DNA from 4 places in the Venatorbacter sp. C2-1 genome. Region 4 is predicted to be linked to each of the others. Evidence: predicted binding sites of a transcription regulator. Region 4 holds the regulator's gene; each other region holds the start of a gene.

Evidence for each region. The regulator sigma-54, encoded in region 4, starts transcription at its own class of promoters, with help from an activator protein. The targets are predictions, from matches to a motif close to TGGCACNNNNNTTGCTNT.
Region 1: glnL (nitrogen regulation protein NR(II)) is a predicted target of sigma-54. The motif match lies at 1,328-1,345, and genes of this name have one in related genera.
Region 2: flgF (flagellar basal-body rod protein FlgF) is a predicted target of sigma-54. The motif match lies at 2,771-2,788, and genes of this name have one in related genera.
Region 3: MT343_RS08425 (CmpA/NrtA family ABC transporter substrate-binding protein) is a predicted target of sigma-54. The motif match lies at 1,641-1,658, and genes of this name have one in related genera.

The regions. Positions count from the first base shown of each region.
Region 1 covers NZ_CP094879.1:862,158-866,678, forward strand. The annotation lists gene ntrC (nitrogen regulation protein NR(I)) at 1-123, opposite strand, end outside; gene glnL (nitrogen regulation protein NR(II)) at 126-1,202, opposite strand; gene MT343_RS03820 (DUF4124 domain-containing protein) at 1,528-2,040, opposite strand; gene MT343_RS03825 (methyl-accepting chemotaxis protein) at 2,145-4,115, shown strand; gene dtd (D-aminoacyl-tRNA deacylase) at 4,191-4,521, shown strand, end outside.
Region 2 covers NZ_CP094879.1:3,061,292-3,065,812, forward strand. The annotation lists gene MT343_RS13715 (flagellar basal body P-ring protein FlgI) at 1-431, opposite strand, end outside; gene flgH (flagellar basal body L-ring protein FlgH) at 452-1,150, opposite strand; gene flgG (flagellar basal-body rod protein FlgG) at 1,161-1,946, opposite strand; gene flgF (flagellar basal-body rod protein FlgF) at 1,960-2,706, opposite strand; gene MT343_RS13735 (flagellar hook-basal body complex protein) at 2,911-4,521, opposite strand, start outside.
Region 3 covers NZ_CP094879.1:1,903,024-1,907,544, forward strand. The annotation lists gene MT343_RS08420 (ABC transporter permease) at 1-5, opposite strand, end outside; gene MT343_RS08425 (CmpA/NrtA family ABC transporter substrate-binding protein) at 111-1,508, opposite strand; gene MT343_RS08430 (nitrate regulatory protein) at 1,872-3,158, opposite strand; gene MT343_RS08435 (hypothetical protein) at 3,448-4,521, opposite strand, start outside.
Region 4 covers NZ_CP094879.1:654,400-658,920, reverse strand. The annotation lists gene lptA (lipopolysaccharide transport periplasmic protein LptA) at 1-25, shown strand, start outside; gene lptB (LPS export ABC transporter ATP-binding protein) at 22-747, shown strand; gene MT343_RS02890 (RNA polymerase factor sigma-54) at 876-2,375, shown strand; gene hpf (ribosome hibernation-promoting factor, HPF/YfiA family) at 2,408-2,710, shown strand; gene ptsN (PTS IIA-like nitrogen regulatory protein PtsN) at 2,714-3,178, shown strand; gene rapZ (RNase adapter RapZ) at 3,212-4,084, shown strand; gene MT343_RS02870 (HPr family phosphocarrier protein) at 4,090-4,359, shown strand; gene mgtE (magnesium transporter) at 4,469-4,521, shown strand, end outside.

The DNA.
Region 1 (4,521 bases), 210 kb from region 4:
TAACGCTGCCAGTGCCGGCTCCGCCTGTTCAAAGACGCGGGTGGTGATATTGGCCTGTTCCAGAGCTTTTTCCAGAACCCAGCGGATTGATTTGTCGTCGTCGATAATCCAGACAGTGCTCATAGTTATTCCAGAGGTAAATAAATAGAGAAGACGGTTTTACTGGCATCACTGACAAACTCAATGATGCCGTTCTTCTGATTGATAATGGATTGCGAAATCGATAATCCCAGGCCGGTGCCGTCGGCGCGGCCGCTGACCATCGGGTAGAAAAGATTTTCGCGTAATTCTTCGGGAATGCCCGGGCCGTTGTCGCTGATATCGATCTGTGCGACCAGACGGTGACGATGATGGCCAATGGTAAACTGGCGCACGGTGCGGGTGCGTAAACTCAGTTGTGGCTGTGCCAGTGGCGGCTGTGCTTCGAGCATTGCCTGCATGGCGTTGCGGCAGATATTCAGCAGGGCCTGAATCAGCTGACCTTTGTCGGCCTCAAGCTCCGGAATAGACGGATCGTAATCGCGCTCAATATTGATGCGGCCGGCCGATTCAACATCGATCAGCTGGCAGACACGTTCCAGCACTTCGTGAATATTAACCTGTTCCTGTTTCGGAATCTGGCGCGGGCCGAGCAGACGGTCGACCAGATCACGCAGGCGGTCGGCTTCTTCGATAATGATGTTGGTGTATTCCTTCAGCTCGGCCGAAGGTAATTCACGCTCCAGCAGTTGCGCGGCACCGCGGATACCACCGAGAGGGTTCTTAATTTCGTGGGCCAGCCCGCGGACTAAAGAGCGGGTGGTTTCCTGTTTGGCGATCAGCTGCTCTTCGCGGCTGATGCGCATCAGCCGGTCACGCCCCTGCAGCTCGATCAGCAGCGAAGGCAGGCGGCTTTCCGGATGGGATACCGGGCTGACACTGTAATCCAGTGTCATCTGTTGCTGATTGTGCAGCTGAATAGTGGCTTCGCGTTTGGTATAGGAGTGGCCGGTAATAATCGCCTGCTCCAGCGCGCTGGTCGCTTCTTCAGATTCGATGGCCAGTTCAAAAAAGGGCACGCCCAGACAGCGCTTGCCACTCATTTCCAGCAGGGCTTCGGCTGCGGGGTTCATATAAAGAACGGTCAGATCGGCGTCCAGCAGCAGAACACCGGTATTCAGGTGTTCCAGTAAGCGTTGATTGATGATCGGGCTGGCCAGCATGCTTGTCTCCGTTTGCTGCCTGTAAAAACGCCGCGTGAGGCGTGGGTCAGACCGCACCACCAGTACTTATCCAGAGGGCAGTCGTGGCCATCTGTCAGGCCGCTAAAACATTGTGCAACTGGCTTTCAGCAAAAACTGAGCCATATATCAGAGGTTATGGGAGGGATGCACAATATTAGCGCCGGGGTAGGCGATTCATGTTGCTAAGTCGAACATGAACGAACATACAGGAGAATTGAGCGCACAAAAACAGTGCTTCGCAGTATTTTTGTGCTCGAATTTGGTGCTTTGGTTTTAAGGCCAGTGCCGGCCGCGTTAACAGGCCTTAACGGCCTGAACGGTTCAGAACCGAAGCGCGCTGAACATAAATGGTCACCAGATTACTGCTGATAATGGTGTTGCCGGCTTGATCACGCACGACCAGTTGCAGGCCATGCTCGCCACGGCTGAGGTTGGTGAGCTGGAAGGATGTCTGGCGTCCCTGACGTAACACTTCGCCGTTATCCAGCAGATAAAGTGTGTCGGCCTCGCGCAGGCCGGGACTGAGTACGCCGGACACCTCAACATTACCGGCGAAACCGGTCGGAATATCCTGACCATTGCTTGGGGTGATAATACTCAGACTGGTGTAGTTAAAGCTGGGTTCGTTCACCTTGGCCGGCTGGTGTGCACTGGGGGGAGGCACATAGGCGGGGATGGACGGCAGCTCTTTTACCGCATGTTTTTCGGAGTTCTGTCCCGGCTTATCACTGAAGATGACGTTACCGTTAGCGTCGCGGCTGATGTACACCTCGGTCGCCAGACTGGTGCAGGCTGTTAATAAAAGAATGAGTGACATCAGTGTCTTCTTTGTCATGGTAATCCTGCTGTGCTGAGGGCGGTTATCCGGAAGAGTCAGGAATTCTCACTAGACTGAAAATAATCACCTTCCGGGCGTATTCTATGTTAATTCGTAAACAACTCTGGCTGGCCGGTGCATCTTTGCTGCTGGGCGCTGTTCTCTGTATCTACCTTCTTACCCACTATCTTGCCGAGCCACGTTTGTATCAGCAAGCGCAGGATAGTGCGCAGCTGCGGGTCGAGGGCATTGCTGCCGAAATCCATGGCGTACTGCAGGCCACAGCATCACTGACGCGCAGTATGGCGGCACTGGGTGCAACACTGCCATTGGATGAGACAACATTTATCACTCATTTACGCGATCTGGTGGACGAATTTGGTAATGGTGCCATTGCCGGTGGCGGTATCTGGCCAGAGCCGCAACGTCTGGACCCGGCGCGGGAGCGTGCCTCGCTGTTCTGGGCGCGTGACAGTCAGGGTCGTCTGCAACTGCTGAACGATTATAACGATCCGGCCGGGTCGGGTTATCACAACGAGGGCTGGTACAGCATCGGGCGCACGCTGGCGCCGGGGCAGTGTGCCTGGTCGGAGGCCTATGCCGATCCGGTATCCGGCACGCCAATGGTCACCTGTACCGTGGCTATTCGTCGTCAGGGAGAATTCTGGGGTGTTGCCACTGTCGATCTGATGCTCAGCGGTCTGGGCAAATTACTGCAGGGGCATCGCGAAATTGCTCAGGCTTATCCCTTCGTGGTTGATCAGACCGGTACCGTGGTCGCTGCACCGGGTCTGCGCGCGCAGTCTCTGGACATGAAAACACTGGATGAACTGGCCTCCAAAGACCGCAGCCTGGCACCGCTGAAAACACTGCTGAGTGCCGGCCGCAGTGGCGTTGCTGTACCTGCCGGCGTGGTGCCGGACGACGAGGCTTTGCTGGTTCTGAGCAGTCTGGAGGAACAGCATTGGCAGGTGGGCATGCTGTTGCCGCAGAGCGTTGCTCTGCAGACCATGAGTGCACTGTCGCTGATGCTGTATTCCAGTCTGGTTCCGCTGATTCTGCTGTTTGTGCTGGTGATGATTGTCTTTGGCCGGCAGATTATCGGCTGGCTGGAAGAAACCACGGCGCAGGTCCGCAGTCTGGTTAACGGTCAGATCAGTACCCGTCTTACCGTCAGCCGTGATGACGAAGTCGGGCGCTTACGTCAGGCGGTAAATGATTACGCCGATTATCTGGGCGGCATCCTCCGTAACATCAGCACCGAAGCCGAAGGTATCCGCACAGGTGCCGATGGTCTGAACGGTCTCAGCGATACCCTGACCCGCCGCGCCCATGCCCAGCTGGATGAAAACAACACTCTGGCAACCGCCGTCAGCGAAATGGCTTCCAGCGCCAAAGAGGTGGCCCAGAACACCGCCACCGCCGCGCAGACCGCCAGCGAAGCGCGCACCGTGGTTGATCAGGGGCAGCGGGTGGTCACCGAAAACAGTGAAGCCATTGGCCGGCTGGCGGATGCGCTGAGCAATGCTTCGCAGGTGATTGAACGTCTGGCCACCGATTCGCAGCAGGTCGGAGCCGTGCTGGCGGTGATTAAGGCGATTTCTGAACAGACCAACCTGCTGGCGCTGAACGCTGCTATTGAGGCGGCCCGGGCCGGCGAGCAGGGGCGCGGTTTTGCCGTGGTGGCCGATGAGGTACGTACTCTGGCCGGTAAAACCCAGGCCTCCGCCAGCGAGATCGAACAGATGATCACCCAGCTGCAGCAGGCCGCAGGCTCTGGTGTGCAGGTGATTGAAAACAGCCGTGAGCTGTCGCGTCAGTCAATCGAACGGGCGCAGGAAGCGCGCGACAGCTTTGCCGATATTGTCAGCGCTTTCAGTAATATTGAGGGCCGCACGGCGACCATTGCCACCGCCGTGGATGAACAGACGCGGGTTGCGCAGGAAATTCATCAGCTGGCCGAGCGTATCCGCAATTTGTCGGAGCAGAATGCACAGGATGCCAGCCATCTGAATGATATGAGCCGTGATTACACCGCCGTGGCGCAGCGTCTGCACGCCATCAGCCGTCACTGACGCCAGTGCGTGCAGGTTTGCGCGCGCTGGCTGAGCGGTTATTCTCTGCGCCTTTGTTTGCAGGGCAGGGTTTGTATGATCGGATTGATTCAGCGCGTCAGCAACGCCAGCGTGGTGGTGGATGGCGAAACCACTGGTGCCATCGGTGAAGGCATTCTGTTATTGCTTGGTGTACAGCGTGACGACAGCAGCGCCAGTGCCGATAAGCTGCTGAATAAAGTACTGAACTACCGTATTTTTGCCGACGAGCAGGGGCGTATGAACCGCAGCCTGCTCGATTGTGGTTATGAATTGCTGGTGGTGTCGCAGTTCACGTTAGCGGCTGATACCGGCAAAGGCACCCGCCCTGGTTTTTCCCGCGCCGCAGCGCCGGAGCTGGCGGATGAGTTATACCGCTATTTTCTGC
Region 2 (4,521 bases), 1.9 Mb from region 4:
CCACCAACCACCAGATTACCCTGGGCAACCGCGTAAATATTTCCGTCGGCACCTTTGAGCGGCGTAAACATCAATGCGCCACCACGCAGGCTTTTGGCATTACCTAATGAGGCAACGGTGACATCCACCCGTTGTCCGGGCTTGGCAAAGGCCGGTAATTCTGCAGTAACCGATACCGCCGCCACATTTTTTAATTTCGGATCAACACCGGCCGGCAGGGTAATGCCGAATTCGGCCATCATGTTGCGGAAAGTCTGAGTGGTGAACGGTGCTTTATCACCGGTACCATCCAACCCCACCACCAGACCATACCCCACCAGCTGGTTGGTACGCACACCGGAAATACTGGTGATGTCTTTAATCCGTTCAGCCTGTACGGCCGGTGCCAGAAAAACCGACACCACAAACAGACAACTCAGAAAACGTAACATGGTTTTTCTCCTCGGCCGGCTTACAGTGGCCACCAGGGCGAATTAAGAATACGGTCAAACCAACCCTGCTTGGTGGCATTATTAAGATTACCGCGACCACCGAAGGAAATACGGGCATCGGCCACTTTACTTGATGAAACGGTATTGTCCGGCGTTATATCCTGCGGGCGGATCAGGCCACTGATGCGGATATATTCTTCCCCTTCACTCAGGGTCAGCCATTTTTCACCGCGGATGCGTAAAATACCGTTAGGCATAATTTCCGCGACCGATACCGATATCTGGCCACTCAGACTGTTAGAGCGATCAGCTTCGCCCTTGCCGTTAAATTTACGGTCAGCCGAGGTATCGGAATCCAGACCCAGATTTTTCCAGCCTGGCACCGTCCCCATCACACTGTTAGGCACAATACTGTTGCTGGAGGTTTTATCCGACTTGGTTTGCGCCGATTTTGATGACTGATACTGCTCATCAAAAATCACCGTAATAATATCGCCGACACGACGTGCCTGCTGATCGGTGTACAAACCAAAACTGTAGCGCGCCTGAAATAAAGAACCATTGGCCATTGGTGGTGGCTGCAGGCTTTCGGCGGATACCGGCGCGTAATCCGGATCATCCGGATAAACCTCAGGCTCCAAAGGTACTGAAGTACAGGCCTGCAATGTTATAAGCATCAGCGCGGCCAGAGATAAACGGGATGAAAACAGCGTATTCATAACAACCTCCTTACACGTTCTGCGTCAGGAACTGCAGCATCTGATCGGCGGCGGATACAACCTTCGAATTCATTTCGTAGGAACGTTGCACGGTAATCATTTTTACCAGCTCTTCCACCACTTCAACGTTAGAGTTTTCCAGTGCTCCCTGCTCCACCGTACCAAAGCCTTCTTCATTCGGTACGCCTACCTGCGGCGCACCACTGGCGGCGGTTTCATAGAACACGTTACCACCCACTGCCTGCAGACCGGCCGGGTTAATAAAGTCGACGGTTTCAATCTGGCCCAGCTCCTGCGGCGTCGGATCACCAAACAGGGTGGCCTGCACAATCCCGTCTTTACTGACGGTGAGTTTATTGGTCTGCTCAGGAATGGTTATCTGCGGCTCCAGCGGATAGCCGTTAACGTTCACCACCACCCCTTCATTATTGATATGAAAGGTACCGTCACGGGTATAACCGATGGTGCCGTCCGGCATTGTGATCTGAAAAAAACCACGGCCGTTAATGGCCATATCCAGTGGCTGATCGGTCAGCTGCAGAGAACCTGTGGTGAAAATCTTTTGCGTACCCGCAGTACGTACACCGGTACCCAGCTGCAGACCCGACGGCAAACGGCTGTCAGCCGAGGAGTTGGCACCGGGCTGGCGCTGGATCTGGTACAGCAGGTCTTCGAATACCGCGCGGTCCTTTTTAAAGCCGGTGGTTGATACGTTGGCCAGGTTGTTAGAAACCGTGGTTAACGCCAGATCCTGTGCTTCCAGTCCGGTTTTACTTACCCAAAGTGCATTTAACATAGGTCAGCTCCTGTTACTGGTTGGCCAGAATTTGTGTGGTTGCGGCGGTATTTTCATCCACCCGTTTCATCAGCTTTACCTGCATTTCGTACTGGCGGTTAAGGGCAATCAAACTGGTCAGCTCGCTCACGGCATTGACGTTACTGCCTTCAACAAAACCGTTAACCAGTGTGATATTGGGGTCGGCAACCGCTGGCGGTGTGGCCGGATCACGGAAACGGAACAGGCCGTCTTCGCCTTTTTCCAGCGCCTGCAGATCCGGGCGCACCAGCTTAAGCTGCACCGGTTCGGCGACCGCCGCCGGGTTTTCCCCCAAAGGCTGGATCGTCACGATACCGGCGCGGCTGACTTCAATACTCTGAAACTCTGGCAGCACCACAGGCCCGCCATCGCCAATCAACTGCAGACCACTGCCATTCACCAGACGACCATCAGCATCGACGCTCAGATCGCCGGCACGGGTGTAAGCTTCCTGGCCGTCGGGTCCCTGCACCGCAAACCAGCCATCGCCTTCAATGGTCACGTCCATACGGTTGCCGGTTTCCATCAGAGGGCCCTGACGAAAATCACTGGCCGGGCGTTCAGTCATGGCATAAGCACGGGTTGGAAAATGATCGCCAAATACGCCCATCGCCCGGCTCTGGGTGTAATCGGAGCGGAAGCCTGTGGTACTGGCATTGGCCAGATTGTTGGCGTGTGCGGCCTGCCCCAGCGTATTTTGCTTGGCACCTGACATGGCAATGTATAAAGCGCGGTCCATAGTTCTGCCTCTGTTCTTGCGGGTAAGACGGAAAATCCACCTTACCGAATGAGTTACAGGAAACATTGCAGAGGACGTGCCAAAACCATAAAAGTCATTATTTTCAATAACTTATGATTTTTTGACGGTATCAGACGGGAAAAAGCGCGGAAAAAACGGCAGCCTCTTCCGCCAGAGGGGAAGAGGCTTGCCGCCAGGCAGTCATCAGATATTCAGAATGGTCTGAGTGACCTGATCGGTAGTTTCAATGGTTTTGGCACTGGCCTGGAAGTTACGCTGGGCAATGATCAGCCCGACCAGCTCTTCCGATAAATCCACGTTAGAGTCTTCCAGTGCCGATGAGCGCACCTGACCAAAGGAAGCCGTGCGTGGAGAGCCAACCGTCGGATCACCCGATTCAAAAGACTCGGCCCAGGATGTGTCGCCCAGCGGGGTCAGACCTTCCGGGTTGCGGAAGTTGGCCAGAGCCACCTGCCCCAGCGTCTGTGCCTGACCGTTGGTAAAGCGGGCGAAGATAATCCCTTCCTGATCCACTTCCAGTCCGGTCAGACGGCCGGTGGTGTAACCATTCTGGCTCACTTCGTTAACCGCAAAAGCACTGCCGAACTGAGTAGAGCCACTCAGGTCAATCTGGAAGTTGGAGTTGCTTGGCGGATCGGACAGAGGCAGACCACCTTCCAGCACGTTCACCGAACTCAGGGCACCGGTCGGATTACCATCGGCATCCTTAGGGTCCCAGTTGGTAATGTAGATATCACCTGTCGATACCGGATCAAAGCTGCCGTCCTGATTAAAGAACAGTTCAAAACGTGCCGGCGTTGGCTCCAGATTCTGCGGGAATGGCAGAGTCGGATCAGGATCCCCCACATCGAAGCCATCCACCTGAACATACATTGCCCACAGGTTGGCCTCGTTCGGACGGCTCGGATCAACCGGTTCCTTAACGAAATACTGTGTCATGACATGGGTATTACCCAGACTGTCATAGATATTCATCGAGGTGGCGTGGTTGTAGGTGTCCTGATCTTTCGGATCAAAAGCATTCAGGGTGTAAGGGGTAAACTCATCCGGTGTCAGCGCACCGAAAATACCGGATACCACCGGATCAGGCTGACTCAGGGTGTAGTTCTCGTTCAGGATAAAGGTCACCACACCACCCACCGCCGCAGACAGGTCAGCACTGGTACTGCCGCCCAGTACCACCGGACCGGTGTTATCGGCGCCCTGCACCACCAGCGAATCGGAAGTGACCGGACTGGAAATACTGAGCTTGATATCGCGGCCAATTTCGTTGGTGATGACCAGATCACCGGCAGCGGTAATTTCGGCGTTGAAACCCGGCAATGTCGTGCCGCGGTAGGAGTTAATTTCGTCGGCAATATCTTCCAGCGAGGTAGAGGTTAATACCTGACCATTCAGCGTCAGCTTCATATCATTGCCAGGGCTGTTATAACCCGACAGCGGAATATTCATGGTGGTCAGTGCCGATGCCGTGACCCCCGGCTGCTTGTTGAACAGCGCAACAATGGCATTGGCCTCACTGCGTTCAGGAATAACGATTTCAGTTTCTTCACCGTCCGGATCAGTCAGTACGACCGTCTGGCGCGGATATTCATTATTCACACCCTCAATACCGGTGGTCAGCAGCGTACCGTCAGACGGGTTAGCCTGCAGCAGACCATAGAGATCGGCAGCGGTAATATCCGGGCCTGAGGCACTGATATTACTGATCGAAATAATCGACGCTTCACCGGCTTCAGTGGCACGCAGTTCCAGCTGATACTGTGGCGGCACCACATTCGGTTCGATTTCGAC
Region 3 (4,521 bases), 1.2 Mb from region 4:
CTCATAGGATCTCCTTGACGGATTCAGTTGACTGCACAATTTCGATGAATGTGTGATGGTAGTCCGGCTGTTTTAGTCCGGCTGTTAAAACAGCCGGCTTATTCCCTGTGTTACAGCTTTTGCTCGCCTTTCAGGCCGATAGCAAACTTCTGCAGGTAAGCATTCGGTTGCTGACCGTCATAGGTGATGTTGTCGATAAATTCCGTTTGTGGGGCACGGAAGCCGCTTTCATTGCTGAAGTCAGGGAAGTCTTTGGCATCGGCTTTGCCTTCAGCAATAAGTGCTTTTGCTGCTTCTGCGTAAATGTCAGGGCGATACACTTTTTTCGCGATGTCTTTGTACCAGTCATCCGATTTAGCTTCGGCAATCTGACCCCAGCGGCGCATCTGTGTCAGATACCAGATGGCATCGGAGTAATAAGGGTAGGTGGCGTTGTAGCGGAAAAAGACATTGAAATCCGGTACAGAGCGCTTATCGCCTTTTTCATACTCGAAAGTACCGGTCATGGAGTTAGCAATCACTTTGTAATCGGCGCCTACATACTGTGGCTTGGCCAGAATTTTTACCGCCTCCTCGCGGTTGGCATTATTATTTTCATCAAGCCAGGCGGCAGCACGGATCAGTGCTTTGACCACACGCTTGTGAGTGTTCGGATATTTTTCTGCCCAGGTTTTGCTGACGCCAAATACTTTTTCCGGATTGTTTTTCCAGATTTCGTAGTCGGTAATCACCGGAACACCGATGCCTTTAAAGACGGCCTGCTGGTTCCAGGGTTCGCCTACGCAATAACCATAAATCGTACCGGCTTCCATCGTTGCCGGCATTTGTGGTGGCGGTGTAACCGAAAGCAGGGCATCAGCATTCAGCTGACCGGAGGTGTCACCTTTCGACGGTGCGTAATAACCCGGGTTAATACCGCCAGCCGCCAGCCAGTAGCGTAATTCGTAGTTGTGGGTGGATACCGGAAAAACCATGCCCATATTAAATGGCTTACCCTGGGCTTTGTATTTTTCTATGACTGGTTTCAGGTAATCGGCTTTAATCGGGTGTACGGGTTTCCCTTCAGCATCTTTGGGAATAAAGGGTTTCATTTGCTGCCAGACATCATTGGAAACGGTAATGGCATTGCCGTTTAAATCCATACTGAAGGCGGTAATGATATCGGCTTTGGTGCCAAACCCAATGGTTGCGCCCAATGGCTGGCCCGCCAGCATATGGGCGCCATCCAGCTGGCCATCAATCACGCGGTCGAGTAGTACTTTCCAGTTTGCCTGTGCTTCGAGGGTGACATACAAGCCTTCGTCCTCAAAGAAACCCTTTTCATAGGCAATAGCCAGCGGTGCCATATCGGTTAATTTAATAAAACCGAATTTAAGCTCTTCTTTTTCCGGATAATCATCAGCATGACTGAGTGGTATCGATAATGCCGATAAACCACTGGCCAGACCTGTGGTCAGAATCAATGCACTTTTTATCAGTGTGCGGCGCAGAGTGTTCAGTCCTTGCATGGTCTTCCCCTTTCTTGGCAACAAAAAAAAGGCGCCACAACGGTTGCCCGTTGTAAGCGCCTTTGCTGTTAAAATGTGTCAGTACGGTTACCCGCCATTGGGTATGCACTGAATAAGAAATTCAGAATAAGTATTGCCAGAAGCGTGCCAGAGTTTTCAGACAATGTCCGTCTATGGCGTTTTTAACGCATTTTAATCCGCTAACTTCCTGTTTTTATTTGGGTTGCAATCAACCGTAAGGTTTTTAAAAGCGGTTGTCAGGAATAAAAAAATCCCTGCGTTTTTACGGCAAGGATTTTTTTTGCTCTGCTGAAGAGCAGGTTATGCGTTGGTGCTGCGACTTGGTGCAGTGCACAACCTGATTTAAAGAAGCTCGGTCATGCTTAATAAACCGGCAGCAACATCCACCAGACGGCGGTTCTGATTCATCGCCATACTGCGTAATAACGCATAGGCTTCCTGTTCGCTCATCTGGCGGCGCTGAATCAGTTCACGTTTGGCGCGGTCAATCAGTTTGCGCTCATGCAGTTCTGTACGGGCGGCATCCAGTTCATCATTCAGGCTTTTTAAGCGTTGGCCCTGAGCTTCGATTAATTCGACCACCGGCTTACTGACGTTATGCACCATATCGTCATCGGGACCGCTGAGAGCATGGTCTGACTCATGCCCGGCGGACTGTGAATGGCTGACGTACAGAGCAAACGAAGGAACATCGTCGAACGCTCCGCGTTGCAGGTCATTGCCTTGTTGGTCGGGACTTAATGCCGCTTCGCGTACCGCAAGAATGCGTTGCTGGCTGTGGGAGAGGAGTTGGGTTTCCAACACTTCTTCGACATATTTGATGGCATCCAGCCGTTCAGAACAGCAGATAAACCAGCGCACATCATAATCCGCTGCTGCCAGTGACTGGGGACCGGCGGTCAGGGCCAGACGCCGCAGGCGTTCAAATTCGAGCTGGAATTCACCGCGCTGAACCTGTTCCCAGGCGCTCAGAGCTTCGTCACTGGCATAATCGCTGAAAATATGGAAACAGCGATCCTGCCGGTCGATTAACTGTGTCAGGCGCTGACGCAGGCCGGGGTCAAATTCATGAGCGGAAAATCCGGCAGCCCCACAGGCGCGTTCCTGTCCGGCCAGCTCTTTGCCCTGCATTAAATTAAACATGGCGACGAGAATACGTGCGGTTATTTCATCGGCCGCGTTGCCTGCGGCCTCGAACACCACGGCCAGTAAGCTCTGAATCATTTCGGAATAGGCTTTGATGGCAACGGTGGTATTGAATTTCAGCTGCTCTACATCCTGACGCAGTTGTGGCAGTCGTTCGAGACTGTGCAGGGCATAACCCAGACGGCGGAACCAGCGTGCGGGAAAGGCATGCTGCCCATGCTCTGGCAGTAAGTTGGCCAGGGCTTTATGAAACAGCGCCAGTTGCTCATTGCTGCTGTGCCACTGTTGTTGCAGTTCTTGCTGGCAACGCAGGCCAGCACTGCCAAGAAAGCGGTTGGATAATCCGCGTTCGTACTGCAGCTGATGCAACAGATTGCTGATGGCAATCACCAGTTGGCCGGTACGGGCAAACTGTTCAAGTTCCTGTATTTCCTGTTGCTGACCGAGGTTCAGAAAATAGGCAACGCTGTGAAGATCCTGCACGGAAATGAATCCTTCTTTGCAAATAAATAAGGGCTTTGCTCAGCGTTGGTGCAAGATGAATACCAGATGTGAAATATCGGTTAATAAACGGAAGTGCAGCTGACGGTTGTGCAGCCGCTGATCAGATTAACGGGCCTGGGGACAGGGAAAAGCCTCTGAGCCGGTCAGGGAGCAGGGTTGAGGCAGACTGCTTGCGCTGTAAAGCGGCAGAGCGATATGACATCGCTCTGTTCTGGTGCAAAGCTGCCAGCGGCCAGGGCCTGTTTGATTAGTGTTAACAGGCCCTGGTTCAGCCGCTGGCACAGTCCTGATCGGGCAGGGTATCGATCCAGGCCCGTATTAAAGCCACGGCGTCTTTGTCGGGCACGCTGCGTCCTATCGGCGGCATCCGGTCGGCAGCACCGTTTAATTCCATGCGTAACGGCAGGCTGGAGTCATTACCGCGCCCAGGCCAGATATCAAAGCCTCCGCCACGCCAGCCATGGGCCGAGTTGCAGACACCATGGGTATAGTCAATGGCGGTGCGCCAGTATTCCAGCCGCAGGCCGGAAAGAGCGGCGGCGCCGTTATCGTTGTGGCAGTGAGCGCAGTTAATATCCAGATAGGCTTTGGCACGTTGTTGCAGCGGTGCTGATGTATCGCGCCAGTCCGGTGCATAAGGATGCTCACCGGCCGGCAAGGTAATAAGCCCCAGAGATTGCCAGTGCTTAAGCTGGTTTACCGGCTGGCCATTCACTTCAATAGTCTGATTCAGGTGGCGGATTTTCGGGCCAATGGGCACAAAACTGAGCTGGTCATTGATCTTAACCTGATGGCAGTTCTGGCAGCGCAACAGAGAGGGCGATTCATAGGTCAGATTCAGCATTTCGCCTTTATGGCTGAAACTGACAGGTGTCTGGCTGCCGGCTATCGCCAGGCGGGCATCATTAATGTTGTTATCCCAGACATAAGGAATAAATATCCAGCCACTGCTGCGTTTGACCAGCAGGCGGACTTCCATAATATCTTCTGCACTGTCTGTGGTGCTTTGTGTGGGCATAGCAAAGACTTTAACGATGACACTGCCGGTTGGAAAATCGAGCACATCCTGTTGCTGGTAACCGAGCTGAGTACCTTCCGGCAGAAAGATATAGCGGTATTTACGCGCATGATCGGTAAATAATTCACTGCCCAATTTATAATAAATACCGCCATTGCTGTTTTTAATATCGGAGGGTAATCCTTTAAACAGACCATATTGCGATAATAACGGACAGCGCGTTTGCTGCAGGGCCTGCCAGTTAATTTCGCTGCCGGATTGGTCGCAGAGTGGGTCCGCGGAAAGGGCTGGGGTATTGTTTTCGTCCGCGCTGCCGGCTCCGCA
Region 4 (4,521 bases):
CAAGCCAGTACAGGAACAGCCATGAAGACCCTGAAAGCCGAAAACCTGGCGAAAAGCTATAACGGCCGGGAAGTGGTAAAAGATGTATCCATGTCTGTGCAAAGCGGTCAGATCGTTGGCCTGCTGGGACCCAACGGGGCCGGTAAGACCACCTGTTTCTACATGATTGTGAATTTGGTGCAGGCCGATAAAGGCCGCATCAAAATTGACGACGAAGACATCAGTCATCTGCCGATGCACGGCCGGGCGCAGAAAGGCATTGGCTATCTGCCGCAGGAAGCCTCCATTTTCCGCAAATTAAGTGTGGCCGATAATATTCTCGCCATTCTCGAAACCCGCAAAGACCTCAACCGTGCACAGCGTCTGGAAAAACTGGAAGAGCTGCTGAATGAGTTTCATATTCAGCATATCCGCAGCAGTCTGGGCATGGCCTTATCCGGTGGTGAACGACGCCGGGTCGAGATTGCCCGCGCGCTGGCGGCTGAGCCGTCCTTTATTCTGCTTGATGAGCCGTTCGCCGGGGTTGACCCGATTTCTGTAGCTGACATCATGGACATCATCCGACAACTCAAGGCACGTGGCATCGGCGTACTCATTACGGACCACAACGTAAGGGAAACTCTGGCTATCTGTGAGAAAGCCTATATTGTCGGGGGTGGCCATATCATCGCCGAAGGCACCGCTGAACAGGTATTGGCCAGCGAGCAGGTACGCAAAGTGTACCTGGGTGAGGATTTCCGCCTGTGATGGCAAGCCCTGCTGCAGGGAAGTGGCTGATGATCCAAAGCAAAGGAAGATGCACAAAAGATTCCAAGGTTTACCGCTTGGCGTATAATGCACAGACTATGCCGATACTGAGTGATTACTGAACTTTTATGAAAGCGTCTCTTCAGTTAAAGATGGGTCAGCACCTGACCATGACCCCTCAGTTGCAACAAGCCATCCGCCTGCTTCAGCTGTCTACCCTCGATCTGCAGCAGGAGATTCAGGAAGCCCTCGATTCCAACCCGATGCTCGAAGTAGAAGAACACGAGCACGATGACCTGCCCGATCTGTCCCGCAACAGCGATCACGACACCAGCAGCAGCCACGAAGTCAGCAGTCAGGACGACAGCCACAACGACACTCCGGAACTGGATGAACAGTGGTCGCAGGAGCAATTGCCCGACGACCTGCCGGTCGACAGTCAGTGGGAAGATACTTACCAGACCACCGCCAGCGTTGCCTCCGGCAGCAGCAGTAACGCCATCGACGACGATTTCGATTACGACTCGCGCCACGCCAGCACCGAAGATCTGCAGGATCATCTGCTGTGGCAACTCAATTTGACCCCGATGTCAGATACCGACCGCGAGATCGCCCTGATGCTGATCGACGGCGTGGATGACGACGGCTATCTGCACACCACCGTCGAAGACATTCTGGAAAGCATGGACCCGGCTCTGGACGTCGAAGAAGACGAAGTCATGGCCGTCCTCCACCGCCTGCAGCAGTTTGATCCGGCCGGTGCTTTTGCCCGCGACCTGCGTGAATGCCTGTTGCTGCAACTGCAGCAACTGCCACCCGATACGCCCTGGCTGAACGAAGCCAAAATGGTCATCCGCGATTACATCGAACTGCTCGGCAGCAAGGATTATCCGACCCTGATGCGCAAAACCAAATTGCGCGAAGACGACCTCAAAGCCGTACTGCGGCTGATTAAAGAACTGAATCCCAAACCAGGTGCCGGCATCAGCGCCGAGCAGGCCGAATATGTGGTGCCCGATGTGCTGGTACGCAATATCCGCGACGAATGGCGGGTTGAGCTGAATCCGGATATCGCCCCCAAGCTGCGCGTTAACGCCGATTACGCCTCACTGGTACGCCGTTCCGATAACAGCACCGACAACGCCTTCTTGCGCGACCACCTGCAGGAAGCGCGCTGGTTTATCAAAAGTCTGCAAAGCCGCAACGAAACCCTGCTGAAAGTAGCCACCAAAATCGTCGAATATCAGATTGAATTCTTCGAACAGGGCGAAGAAGCAATGAAGCCGCTGGTGCTGCACGATATTGCCGAAGCCGTTGGTATGCATGAATCCACCATTTCCCGGGTAACCACCCAGAAATACATGCACACGCCACGCGGAATCTTCGAGCTGAAGTACTTTTTCTCCAGCCATGTCAGTACCGATGGCGGCGGCGAATGTTCCTCCACCGCAATCCGTGCCATGATTAAAAAACTGATTGCTGAAGAAAATGCCCGCAAACCGCTGAGCGACAACAAAATCGCCGCAGTGTTGGGTGAAAAAGGCATTCAGGTGGCACGGCGCACGGTAGCCAAATACCGTGAGGCTATGATGATTCCGCCTTCGAACGAACGTAAACAATTGATTTAAAAAACAACAAGCCAGCAACAAGGAGTCTGGACATGAAGATTAATATCAGCGGTCACCACGTTGACGTTACCGAATCTCTGCAAGCGTACGTAGACGAAAAAATGTCCAAGCTGGGACGCCACTTTGACAACATTACCAACGGCCAGGTAACCCTGACCGTTATTAAAGAGCGCATGATTGCTGAAGCGACTATTCACGTCAGCGGTGCCGACCTGCACGCCAGCGCTGAGCACGATGATATGTATGCTGCAATCGATCAGATGACCGACAAGCTCGACCGTCAGGTACTGAAACACAAAGAAAAACTGGTGGCGCGGCAACACGGACAAGGCTGATTAATGGACATTCGCATCGAGGATATCCTCACACCGGAACGCAGTCTGATAGATGCTCCGGTTTCCAGTAAAAAGAAATTACTGGAGTACCTGGCAGGTTTTATCGCAGAACAACTCAGCGACAGCTCTGCCGACGATATTTACGAGCGATTACTCAGCCGTGAACGCCTCGGCAGCACCGGGATTGGCGAAGGTATTGCCATTCCCCACTGCCGGCTGAAGCAGTGCGACCAGGCGATGGGCGTACTGCTGCGTCTGGTGGAGCCGGTGGATTACGACGCCATTGACCGCAAGCCGGTCGATCTGGTGTTTGCTCTGCTGGTTCCCGAAGAAGCTACTGAACAGCACCTGCAGGTTCTGGCGATGCTGGCACGCAACTTCAGCGAGCCGGCCTACCGCGAGGCACTGCGCAAAGCGCCGGATGCGCAACGGTTTTATCAGCGGGCGCTGAGCGGACAACCGGGCTGACATCAGCCCAACGGGCAATGGAGGAGCACAGCAATGCGTTTAGTGGTGATCAGCGGCCGGTCCGGCTCAGGAAAATCCAGTGCTCTGCACGTACTGGAAGATCTGGGCTTCTACTGCATTGATAACCTGCCGGTCGCTTTGTTGCCAGCGCTGGCCCGCCAGACCGAAAGCGAAGAAAAACTGGCCAAAGTCGCCGTCAGTGTTGACGCCCGCAACCTGCCCCATGCCTTCGACAATATCCACGATGTACTGCACCAGCTACCCAGCGAAGAATACCAGCTGGATGTCGTCTATCTCGACGCCAGCGAAGAAGTGCTGCTGCAGCGCTTCAGCTCCACCCGGCGTAAGCACCCACTAACCAGTAAAAGCACATCTCTGGCCGAAGCCATCGATAAAGAGCGCCTGCTGCTGGAGCCTATCGCCAACCTTGCCGATCTGACGCTGGATACCACCAGCATGTCTGTGCATGAGCTGCGCAGCCTGATTAAATTGCGGGTGGCGGATAAAACCAGCACCGACATCGCCATTCTGTTTGAATCTTTCGGCTTCAAGCATGGCATCCCGATTGATGCCGATTATGTATTCGATGTCCGCAACCTGCCCAACCCTTACTGGGACCCGGCACTGCGCGCCTTTACCGGGCGCGACCCGGCAATCATTGATTTCCTTGCCCGGGAGCCTCAGGTCGGACAAATGCAGCAGGACATCAGCGGGTTTATTCAGCGCTGGCTGCCTGCCTTTGTCGATGCCAACCGCAGCTATATGACCATTGCCATCGGCTGCACCGGCGGGCAGCACCGCTCCGTTTACCTGGCAGAGCAACTTAAGGCAGAATTCTGTCATCATTACAGCAATGTTCAGGTCCGCCACCGCGAGCTGGGCAGTGCCGACATTCATCAGGACTGATACGGATGACCAGCACCGAAATCACCATCATCAATAAGCTGGGCCTGCACGCCCGCGCAGCCGCCAAGCTGGTTTCCACCGCCGCTGCTTATTCCTGCCAGATCAAAGTCGGTTACCCCGACCGCATGGTCGACGGTAAGAGCATTATGGCGGTGATGATGCTGGCCGCCAGCAAAGGCACCAACATACATATCCATGCTGAAGGCCAGGATGCTGAACACGCACTGGCAGCCCTGATTGATCTTATTAACCGGCGTTTTGACGAAGAAGAATAGCCCGGCAAAACAATCTTCTACGCGCAATTCTGCGAGTAGTTTCGTGGTATCAGAGGCCTAATCAGGCTAGAATCTGAGCATTCAACCATCCCCTGGACCGAACCGACGCATGGCACAGCAGACCGAAAAGGCTAAAGCCAAGTTACACAGCCTGACCGCCGC